Linked DNA regions of Actinospica robiniae DSM 44927. The protein of the gene in region 2 interacts with the protein of the main gene of each other region in a pairwise test. Links are inferred from orthologs where the notes say so. Each region holds a gene or a part of one and is shown on either strand. Other genes may lie near its edges. The genes, in order: rlmN, ftsZ and ACTRO_RS29855.

Region 1 (3,114 bases), 2.3 Mb from region 2 along the record:
ATCGGCGGCGCGGCACCGCCCTGGCGCTGCGTCAGGTGCGGCTGAGCCGGCAGGCGGCTGCGATGACCTCGCTGAGCCGTCAGTTGGCTTATCCGCTCATCGGCGCGGCCTTGGGGGTGCTGCTCATCCTGATACTGCACGGCCCGCTGAGCACGATCCTGCCGGGCACGGCTCCGCTCGCCGTGGCGATCAAGTCGTCCTCGGCCGGCTGGGCGTATGCGGCGCCGCTCGCCGCGCTGCTGCTGGTCGCGCTGACCGCGCTGCTCAGCAGCGAGGCGGGAAAGACAGTGGGGCTGTGGCTCGGACGGATGCTCAGCCGGCTCGACCGGCGCGGAGCAGAGCCACAGCCTCAGTGAGCGTGTCCACGATCGGCAAACCGAGCTTGGCCGCCTCGAGGTTGGTGCGGCTGGAGGAGCCGCCGGTGTAGAGCACCGCCGTCGCGCCGACCTCGAGCGCGGCCAGCGCGTCGTCCACACAGTCGCCGACGAGGGCGACCTGACCGACCGACAGGCCCGGATCGAGGTCCTGAAGACGCGTCAGGTGAGCGGTGAGGTACTTGGCCTTCGTCCCGTAGTCCCGGGCGGCGGGCCGGCCGTCCACTCGGTTGAGCCGGGCGCCGAGGCCCAGCGAGTCGACCAGCGGGACGAGCTTGTCGTGGTCGTACATCGACAGCAGCGACTGGCCCTGCGGCGCCCAGCTGTCCATCGCGACCAGCGCGTCCACCGTCAGCCCGCAGGTTCCGATGCCGTCCGCGTACGTCTGGGCGAACGCGCTGTCTATCAGCTCCCACTCCGCCGCCGAGTACGGCCGGCCGGACAACGAGAAGTAGAACTCCTGCAACGGCCGCCGGTACAGGTCGCGGTAGTGCTCCTCATCCATCAGCGCGCAGCCCACCGCCCGCAGCGAGGCGTTCGTGGCCGCCGTGACCAGGCGCTGGTCGTCGAACAGGGTCCCGTTCCAGTCCCAGACCACGTGCCTGATCTGCGCGCCGTCGATCATCGCCGGCTCCATGTCGATGGCCATCGCGACCCCTCCCTCAGTCCTCGTGCGCGGCGAGCTGGCCGCAGGCTCCGTCGATCTCGCGGCCGCGGGTGTCCCGCACCGTCACCGGGACACCGTGCGCCTGCAGCGTGCGGACGAACGCGGCCTCGTCCTCCGGACGGGAGGCGGTCCACTTCGAGCCGGGGGTCGGGTTCAGCGGGATCAGGTTGACGTGCGCCAGCTTGCCCTTGAGCCGCTTGCCGAGCAGGTCGGCCCGCCACGCCTGGTCGTTCACGTCCTTGATCAGGGCGTACTCGATGGAGACGCGGCGGCCGGTCTGCGCGGCGTAATCCCACGCGGCCCCCAGCACCTCCCCCACCTGCCAGCGCGTGTTGACCGGCACGAGCTCGTCGCGCAGCTCGTCGTCCGGGGCGTGCAGCGAGACGGCGAGGGTGACGTTGAGCCTCTCCTCGATCAGCTTCTCGATCGCCGGCACCAGGCCCACCGTCGAGACGGTGATGTGGCGTTGTGAGAGGCCCAGCCCCTCGGGCGCGGGCTCGACCAGCCGCCGCACCGCCGCGATCACGGCCTTGTAGTTCGCCAGCGGCTCGCCCATGCCCATGAACACGACGTTCGAGATCCGCCCCGGCCCGCCCGGCACCTCGCCGCGGGCCAGCGTCCGGGCGCCCGCCACGACCTGCTCCACGATCTCGGCCGTGGACATGTTGCGGGTCAGCCCCGCCTGCCCGGTCGCGCAGAACGGGCAGTTCATGCCGCAGCCGGCCTGCGAGGAGACGCACATCGTGGCGCGGTCCGGGTAGCGCATCAGCACCGACTCGACGAGCGCGCCGTCGTGCAGCTTCCACAGCGTCTTGCGGGTGGTGCCCTGGTCCGCGGTCAGCTCGCGCACCGCCGTGAGCAGCGGCGGAAGCATCGCCGCACGCAGCTGCTCGCGTTGGGCGGCCGGGATGTCGGTCCAGCCCTGCGGGTCGTCCTCGAGCCGGTCGAAGTAGTGCTTGGAGAGCTGCGCGGCACGGAAGCCCGGCAGGCCGGCGTCGGACAGGGCCTGCTTGCGTTCGATCAGGGTCAGGTCCGCGAGGTGGCGCGGGGGCTTGCCGCGACGCGGCGCCTCGAAGACCAGTTCACCGGGCTTTTGTGCGGAACTCATCCCACTATTGTCCCATCCCGCACGGACAGCTCGGTCCGCGTCGCCGAGCGGCCGCTCGGCGCGGCACGGGGCTCAGTGCTTGAGGAAGAGCTGCAGCAGCAGGTAGACGACCGGAGCGGTGGGCAGCAGCGAGTCCAGCCGGTCCATGATCCCGCCGTGCCCCGGCAGCAGCCGGCCCATGTCCTTGATGCCCAGGTCGCGCTTGATCATGGACTCGCACAGGTCGCCGAGTGTGGCGCTGGCCACCACCGCGACGCCGAGCACCGCGCCCTGCCAGGGCTTGCCGTGCAGCACGAAATCCATCCACAGGGCGCCGGCCACCGCGGCCGTGACGACCGAGCCGGCCAGCCCCTCCCAGGACTTCTTCGGTGAGATCCTCGGCGCCATCGGGTGCCGCCCGAACAGCACCCCGGCCGCGTACCCGCCGGTGTCGTTGCACACCACCAGCAGCAGGAACAGCAGGACCTTCTCGGCCCCCTTGTCCTGCGCCGTCAGCAGCATCGCGAAGGCCGCCAGGAACGGCACGTACACGACGGCGAACAGGCCGGCCGTGGCGTCGCGCAGATACCCCTCGGCGCCGTCGGCCAGCCGCCAGACCAGCACGGCCACCACGGTCAGTCCGAGCACCGCGGTCTGCGCGCCCTCTCCCGCGAAGTACGCCGAGGCCAGGATGCCGAGCCCGCCCGCCGTGACCGGGATCAGCGGGACCGAGACGCCGCGCTCCTTGAGCGCCACGCTCAACTCGTGCAGCGCCACCACCACGGCGAGCGCCACCACGCCCAGGAAGGCGACCTTGACCACCAGCAGAGAGGCGATGATGACCGCGCCGAGGCCCACGCCGACGCCGATGGCGGCGGGCAGGTTGCGACCGGCCTTGCCCGTGGCCTTCGGCTCCGCCACGGGCTGCTCCCTCCGCTTGACCGCGCTCGTCATCTGCCCGCTCACCTTTTCCTCCACAGTCCGCG
Region 2 (3,136 bases):
GCCGGGTCTCCGACCTGCCCGCGCGCCTCTACGCCGCGCGGATGCGCACCCGGTCGCGCCGCCGCCGGCTCGCGGTCACCCTGACGGTCACCGCCTGCCTGCTCGCGCTGGTCGGCTACCTGGTGCTCTGGCACACCTCGTTGATCGCGGTGAGCGCGGTCAAGGTGCAGGGCGCCAAGTCGATCTCCACCGCGACCGTGCTGGACGCCGCGCAGATCCCGGCCGGCAGCCCGATGGCCGCGCTCGATCCGGCCGCCGCGGCCGCGCGGATCGAGCGCGTTCCGCAGGTCGCCTCGGCCACGGTCCGGCGCGACTGGCCGGGCACGGTGCTGATCAGCGTGGTCGAGCGGGTGCCCGCGGCGCTGGTGCCGGACGCCGGGGGCTACGCGATCGTGGACGGCGGCGGGGTGGTGCTCGGTCAGAGTGCGAAGACGCGCTCCGGGCTGCCGGTGATCGACGTCTCCGGCGCGGCGAAGGACGCGCAGGTGGTGCCCGGCGCGCTGGCCGCGCTGCGGGCGCTGCCGGCCGATGTGGACCGGCGCATCTCCTCGATCACCGCGACCGATCCCTATGCCATCACTCTGACGCTCGCCGGCGGCGTCACGGTGAATTGGGGCGGTGGCGACGACGCCGTCGACAAAGCGCGCGACCTCGTGGCGCTGATGCGCACGGGCCACGCCCACCACTACGATGTGAGCGCTCCGAATGCCCCGGCGAAGTCGTGAAATAGCCTGACAATACGGTGAAGCGTGGAAGAATAAGCGAAACTGTCCGGGGGTCAGTTTCGGCGTGTTCGTTGCGGGGCGTGCGTCCGGCGACCTACTGTCGTGTCGTCGATCGAGTCATCGAGATGATGTTGACGGCCGTCAGGGGCGATAAAGTCTTTGAGCGGACCGTGTGCGCGGCCACCCGTGCGCGCCGCGGCGGACCAACTCACCAGTGCGAGAGGCCTTCGAATCGTGGGTGCACCCCAGAACTACCTCGCCGTCATCAAAGTCGTGGGCATCGGCGGCGGCGGTGTCAACGCCATCAACCGTATGATCGAGGTCGGACTCAAGGGTGTCGAGTTCATCGCGATCAACACGGATGCGCAGGCGCTGTTGATGAGCGACGCCGACGTCAAACTCGACGTCGGCCGTGAACTGACCCGCGGGCTCGGCGCCGGCGCCAATCCCGAAGTCGGCAAGAAGGCCGCGGACGACCACGCCGAGGAGATCGAAGAGGTCATCAAGGGCGCGGACATGGTGTTCGTCACCGCCGGCGAGGGCGGCGGCACCGGCACCGGCGGCGCCCCCGTGGTGGCCCGGATCGCCCGTTCGCTCGGCGCGCTGACCATCGGCGTGGTCACCCGGCCGTTCACCTTCGAGGGACGGCGCCGGGCCACCCAGGCCGAGGAGGGCATCTCCGCGCTGCGCGAGGAGGTCGACACCCTCATCGTGATCCCGAACGACCGGCTGCTGTCCATCTCCGCGCCCGGCGCCACCGTGCTCGACGCGTTCAAGTCGGCCGACCAGGTGCTGCTCAGCGGCGTCCAGGGGATCACCGACCTGATCACCACCCCGGGCCTGATCAACCTGGACTTCGCCGACGTGAAGTCGGTGATGTCCGAGGCGGGCTCCGCGCTGATGGGCATCGGCTCGGCCCGCGGCGAGAACCGGGCCACCGCGGCGGCCGAGATGGCCATCTCCTCCCCGCTGCTCGAGGCCTCCATCGACGGCGCGCGCGGCGTGCTGCTGTCCATCTCCGGCGGCTCGGACCTCGGCCTGTTCGAGATCAATGAGGCCGCGCAGCTGGTCTCCGAGGCCGCGCACCAGGACGCGAACATCATCTTCGGCGCCGTCATCGACGACGGGCTCGGCGACGAGGTGCGGGTGACCGTGATCGCCGCGGGCTTCGACGGCGGCCAGCCGTCCAAGCGCCGGGAGTCCGCCGCGCCGCGCCGCACCGAGACGGTCGAGAACACCACCGCGGTCAACGGCATGCTCGGCTCGCTGCCGCGCCGGGAGGACGACGAGCCCACCCAGGTGCTGCCGATCCCGCCGACCCGGGCCGAGGACGACATCGACATCCCGGACTTCCTCAAGAACCTGAACTGACGCCGGCCGTCGGCGCCCTCCCGGAGCACCGGATAGGCTCCGCGCGTGGAGATCTACCAGCACGGGCGGATCCGGTTCGCCTTCTCGGACCGGCACGGCGGCGTGAGCGCCCCACCCTACGGATCGCTCAACCTCGCCGACCACGTGGGCGACGACCCGCAGGTGGTGGCTTCCAACCGCGCGCTGGCCGCGCGGTCGCTGGGCCTCGAGCCCGAGCACGTGGTGTATCTGACGCAGGTTCACGGGGCCGAGGTGGCCCGCGCGCACGGTCCGTGGCCCGGCGCGCGCCCGGAGGCGGACGCCAGCGTCACCGACGTCCCCGGTCTGGCCCTCGCCATCCTGGTGGCCGACTGCACTCCGGTGCTGCTCGCCGATCCCGACGCGGGCGTGGTGGCGGTCGCCCACGCGGGGCGCCCGGGGATGGCCGCCGGCGTGGTGCCGGCCACGGTCGGGCGGATGCGCGAGCTCGGCGCCGAGCCCGAGCGGATCATCGCCTACACCGGCCCGGCCGTCTGCGGGGCCTGCTACGAGGTCCCGGACGCGATGCGGGCGCAGGTGGCCGAGCGGGTGCCCGAGTCCTGGGCGGTGACCCGGCAGGGGACCGCGGCGGTGGACGTGCCCGGCGGCGTCTGGGCGCAGCTGCGCGCGGCCGGGATCGCCGAGGCGAACGCGCACCGCTCGCCGCTGTGCGCGATGGAGTCGGCGGACCACTATTCCTACCGCCGCGAGGGCGTCACCGGCCGGTTCGCCGGCTTCGCCTGGATCGAGCGCGCGTGCTAGCGGACGGGCGCCGGGCCGAGATCGCGGCGAACCTGGCCGGAGTCAGGGCCCGGATCGAGGCGGCCTGCGCCGCGGCCGGCCGTTCGCCCGAGGAGGTGAATCTGGTCGCGGTGACGAAGTTCCGGCCGGCCGTCGACGCGCTGCACCTCTACGCGCTCGGGCAGCGGGTGTTCGGGGAGAACCGGGACCAGGAGGCGGCGCCGAAGGCGGCCGAGGTGGCCGCCGCACTTGCCGACACGGCGTCGGATCCTTTCCCCGAA
Region 3 (3,004 bases), 540 kb from region 2 along the record:
GGCACGGCGTAGGGCAGCGCGAGATGCGGCAGGATGCTGAGTTGGCAGGCGAGGGCCAGGGCGATCGCGGCGGTCGCCAGCAGCGCCCGGTAGACGGCGTGCATCAGTGGGCCCCCGGCAGCATGGTGTCCCGCGGGTCGTTGCGCACCGGCCGGGTCACGATGCCGACCGTGTCCACCGAGGTCTCGTCCACGTAGGTGGAGACCAGCGCGGTCCGGGTGAGCTGGCCCGGGGTGTCGAGCACCTTGGTGACGGTGCCGACCGGGACGCCCGGGACGCTGGTGGCCGCGTCGGCCGTGCCGAGGGTGAGCACCGGCGTGCCGACCGGGATCTTCAGCTGCGGATCGAAGAACTGGACCTTGAGCGTGTGCGGGTCCTGGCCCACCGCGGTGCCGATCGGCCCCGACCCGGCCAGCCGCACGCCGAGGATGGAGTCCGGGTCCACCGCCAGCAGCACGGTGCAGGTCTGCGGCCCGACGCCGGCCACGTGGCCGACCAGTCCGTCGCCGGTGATCACGGTCTGGTCCACCGCCACCCCGTCCCGGCTGCCCGCGTCCAGGGTCGCGGTCCAGCTGCCGTCCTGGGTCGGCGCGAGCGCGACCAGCCGGGCCGGCACCGTGGACAGGCCGCCGATCGCGGTGATCTTCTCCAGCGCGTCCAGCTGGGCCGCCCGGTCCCGGTCCTGCGAGCCCGTCTCCACCTCGGTGCGCAGCGTGGAGACCTGCGCCTGCAGGCTCTTGATCCGGGTGAGGTCGGCGGTGGAGTGCCCCCAGCCGTCGAACAGCGAGCCGACAGAGCGGGTGGCCGAGTCCGCCGTGCGCTCCACCGGCCCGAACACGCCCGCGGCCACGTTCCTGGCCTGGTCCAGCGGCCCCCGCTCGCCCGGCTGCCGCCCGTGCGCGTCCACGGTGATCAGCGCGAATCCGGCCAGCAGCAGCGCCAGGAGCCCGAGCCGGGTGCGGCGGGTGTCTCGCATGAATCAAGGTCCTTCGTCAGGTACGGCGGGGTCCGCGGGCTCGGCGCCCCGGCTAGCGGCGGACTCCGGTGCCGAGCACCGGCTGGAGCGCGTCGAAGTCCTCCACGCAGCGGCCGGAGCCGAGCACGACCGAGTCCAGCGGGTTCTCCGCGACCAGCACCGGCATCCCGGTCTCCCGGCGCAGCCGCTGGTCCAGGCCGCGCAGCAGGGCCCCGCCGCCGGTCAGCACGATGCCGCGGTCCATGATGTCGCCGGACAGCTCCGGCGGGCACTTGTCCAGGGTGTCGCGCACCGCGTCGATGATCTGCGCCACCGGCTCCTCTATGGCCCGGCGGACCTCGGTGGAGGTGAGCACGATGATCTTCGGGAGGCCGGAGACCAGGTCCCGGCCGCGCACCTCGGCGTGCAGCTCGTTGTCGGTCTCGTCGGCCGAGCCGATGGCCAGCTTGATCTCCTCGGCGGTGCGGTCGCCGAGCAGGATCGAGTACTCCTTCTTGGCGTACTGGATGACCGCGTTGTCGAGCTCGTCCCCGGCCACCCGCACCGAGTTCGCGGTCACGATGCCGGCGTAGGAGATGACCGCGACCTCGGTGGTGCCGCCGCCGATGTCCACCACCATGTTCCCGGTGGCCTCCTGGATCGGCAGCCCCACCCCGATCGCCGCCGCCATCGGCTCCTCGATCAGGTGCACCTGCCGGGCCCCGGCCGCGTCCGCCGCGTCCTCCACCGCCCGCCGCTCCACCCCGGTGATGCCGCTGGGCACGCAGATGACCACCCGCGGCTGGGCCAGCAGCCGGCGCGGATGGACCTTGCGGATGAAGTAGCGCAGCATCCGCTCGGCGATCTCGAAGTCGGCGATCACCCCGTCCTTGAGCGGCCGGATGGCCACGATGTTGCCGGGGGTGCGCCCCATCATCTTCTTGGCCTCGGCGCCCACCGCCAGCACGGCCCCGTTGTGCGTGTTGACCGCGACGACGGAAGGCTCGTTCAGCACGATGCCCCGCCCCCGGACGTATACCAAGGTGTTGGCGGTACCCAGATCCACCGCGATGTCCCGGCCGACGACCGACATGCCCATAGCTGTAGCAACCTTCCGCGAGCGCTGACCGGCCTGCGCGAGGGCGGGGCGGTCGAGCGCGATCACCCAGAGCGAGGGATTTCTGACGCCGAGTGAGCTTTCCCGTCGATCCTAGCCACAAGCACGGCCTGTTCCGTGACGCCTGGGGCCTTCCCGGTGGGCGTGTCGGCGGAAACGGCTGTTCGCCTGGTCGAGTGACGAAAGAGCTTCGCTGATCGAGCGGCCGAGTGAGCGAACGGGTCGCGGAGAGGTGGTGGCGGCTGCCGTCGCCGCGGTCAGTCCTCGCCGCGGTCAGCCGTCGTCGCGGCCGGCGGACCGGGGACCGTCAGATCTCGGCGCGGTAGTCCCGGTACTGCGGCACGAACACGGCCACGGCGATCATCCCGAGCACGACGAGCACGCCACCGCCCGTGATCGTGGCCCGGGTGCCGATCGCCGCGCCCCCGATCCCGTGCACGAGGTCGGCCAGCCGCGGCCCGCCGGCCACGACGACCGTGAAGACGCCCTGCATCCGTCCCTTGAGCTCGTCGGTGACGACGGTCTGCAGGATCGATTGCCGGAAGACCATCGACATCAGGTCGGCCGCGCCGCCGAGGGCGAGGAAGGTCGTGGCGAGGGTGACGTTGCCGGACAGGCCGAAGCCGATGATGGCCGCGCCCCAGGCCCCGACGGCCACGATCGTCAGCATTCCGTGCCGCGCCATCCGGGAGAAGGACCCGGACAGCAGCCCGCCGAGCAGCGAGCCGAGCGGGATGCCGGCGTAGAGCCAGCCGAGCGCGAGCGAGTGGCCGGCGAAGGTGGTATCGGCCAACTGCGGGAACAGGGCGCGCGGCATGCCGAAGGTCATGGCGATCAGGTCGACGCCGAAGGACCAGGCGAGCAGCCGGTTGTTCAGGCCGACCTTGAAGCCCTCGGTGATGTGCGAGACTCCGGCCCGCTTGGGCGCCGAC

The links.
Region 1: the proteins of ftsZ (region 2) and rlmN interact in binary tests that used the Escherichia coli proteins (3 or more experiments, as listed by UniProt). The link is inferred for Actinospica robiniae DSM 44927 from one-to-one orthologs.
Region 3: the proteins of ftsZ (region 2) and ACTRO_RS29855 interact in binary tests that used the Escherichia coli proteins (3 or more experiments, as listed by UniProt). The link is inferred for Actinospica robiniae DSM 44927 from one-to-one orthologs.

What each region holds. Positions count from the first base shown.
Region 1 is NZ_KI632511.1:5,167,396-5,170,509, forward strand. The notes cover bases 94-3,056. They hold rlmN (dual-specificity RNA methyltransferase RlmN), read right to left. Parts: upstream 2,150-3,056; coding sequence 1,037-2,149; downstream 94-1,036. Other genes in these bases: ACTRO_RS21735 (hypothetical protein), read left to right, coding at 94-356; ACTRO_RS21740 (HAD family hydrolase), read right to left, coding at 313-1,023; ACTRO_RS21750 (phosphatidate cytidylyltransferase), read right to left, coding at 2,222-3,056. Also shown: more of ACTRO_RS21735, read left to right, coding at 1-93; more of ACTRO_RS21750, read right to left, coding at 3,057-3,094.
Region 2 is NZ_KI632511.1:7,493,918-7,497,053, forward strand. The notes cover bases 43-3,027. They hold ftsZ (cell division protein FtsZ), read left to right. Parts: upstream 43-959; coding sequence 960-2,096; downstream 2,097-3,027. Other genes in these bases: ACTRO_RS32265 (cell division protein FtsQ/DivIB), read left to right, coding at 43-725; pgeF (peptidoglycan editing factor PgeF), read left to right, coding at 2,142-2,876; ACTRO_RS32280 (YggS family pyridoxal phosphate-dependent enzyme), read left to right, coding at 2,870-3,027. Outside these bases: more of ACTRO_RS32265, read left to right, coding at 1-42; more of ACTRO_RS32280, read left to right, coding at 3,028-3,136. UniProt on the Escherichia coli protein: Essential cell division protein that forms a contractile ring structure (Z ring) at the future cell division site. The regulation of the ring assembly controls the timing and the location of cell division.
Region 3 is NZ_KI632511.1:6,950,039-6,953,042, reverse strand. What follows is about bases 39-2,891. They hold ACTRO_RS29855 (rod shape-determining protein), read right to left. Parts: upstream 2,049-2,891; coding sequence 1,029-2,048; downstream 39-1,028. Other genes in these bases: ACTRO_RS29850 (MFS transporter), read right to left, coding at 2,380-2,891; mreC (rod shape-determining protein MreC), read right to left, coding at 104-976; mreD (rod shape-determining protein MreD), read right to left, coding at 39-104. In the rest of the region: more of mreD, read right to left, coding at 1-38; more of ACTRO_RS29850, read right to left, coding at 2,892-3,004. UniProt on the Escherichia coli protein: Forms membrane-associated dynamic filaments that are essential for cell shape determination. Acts by regulating cell wall synthesis and cell elongation, and thus cell shape.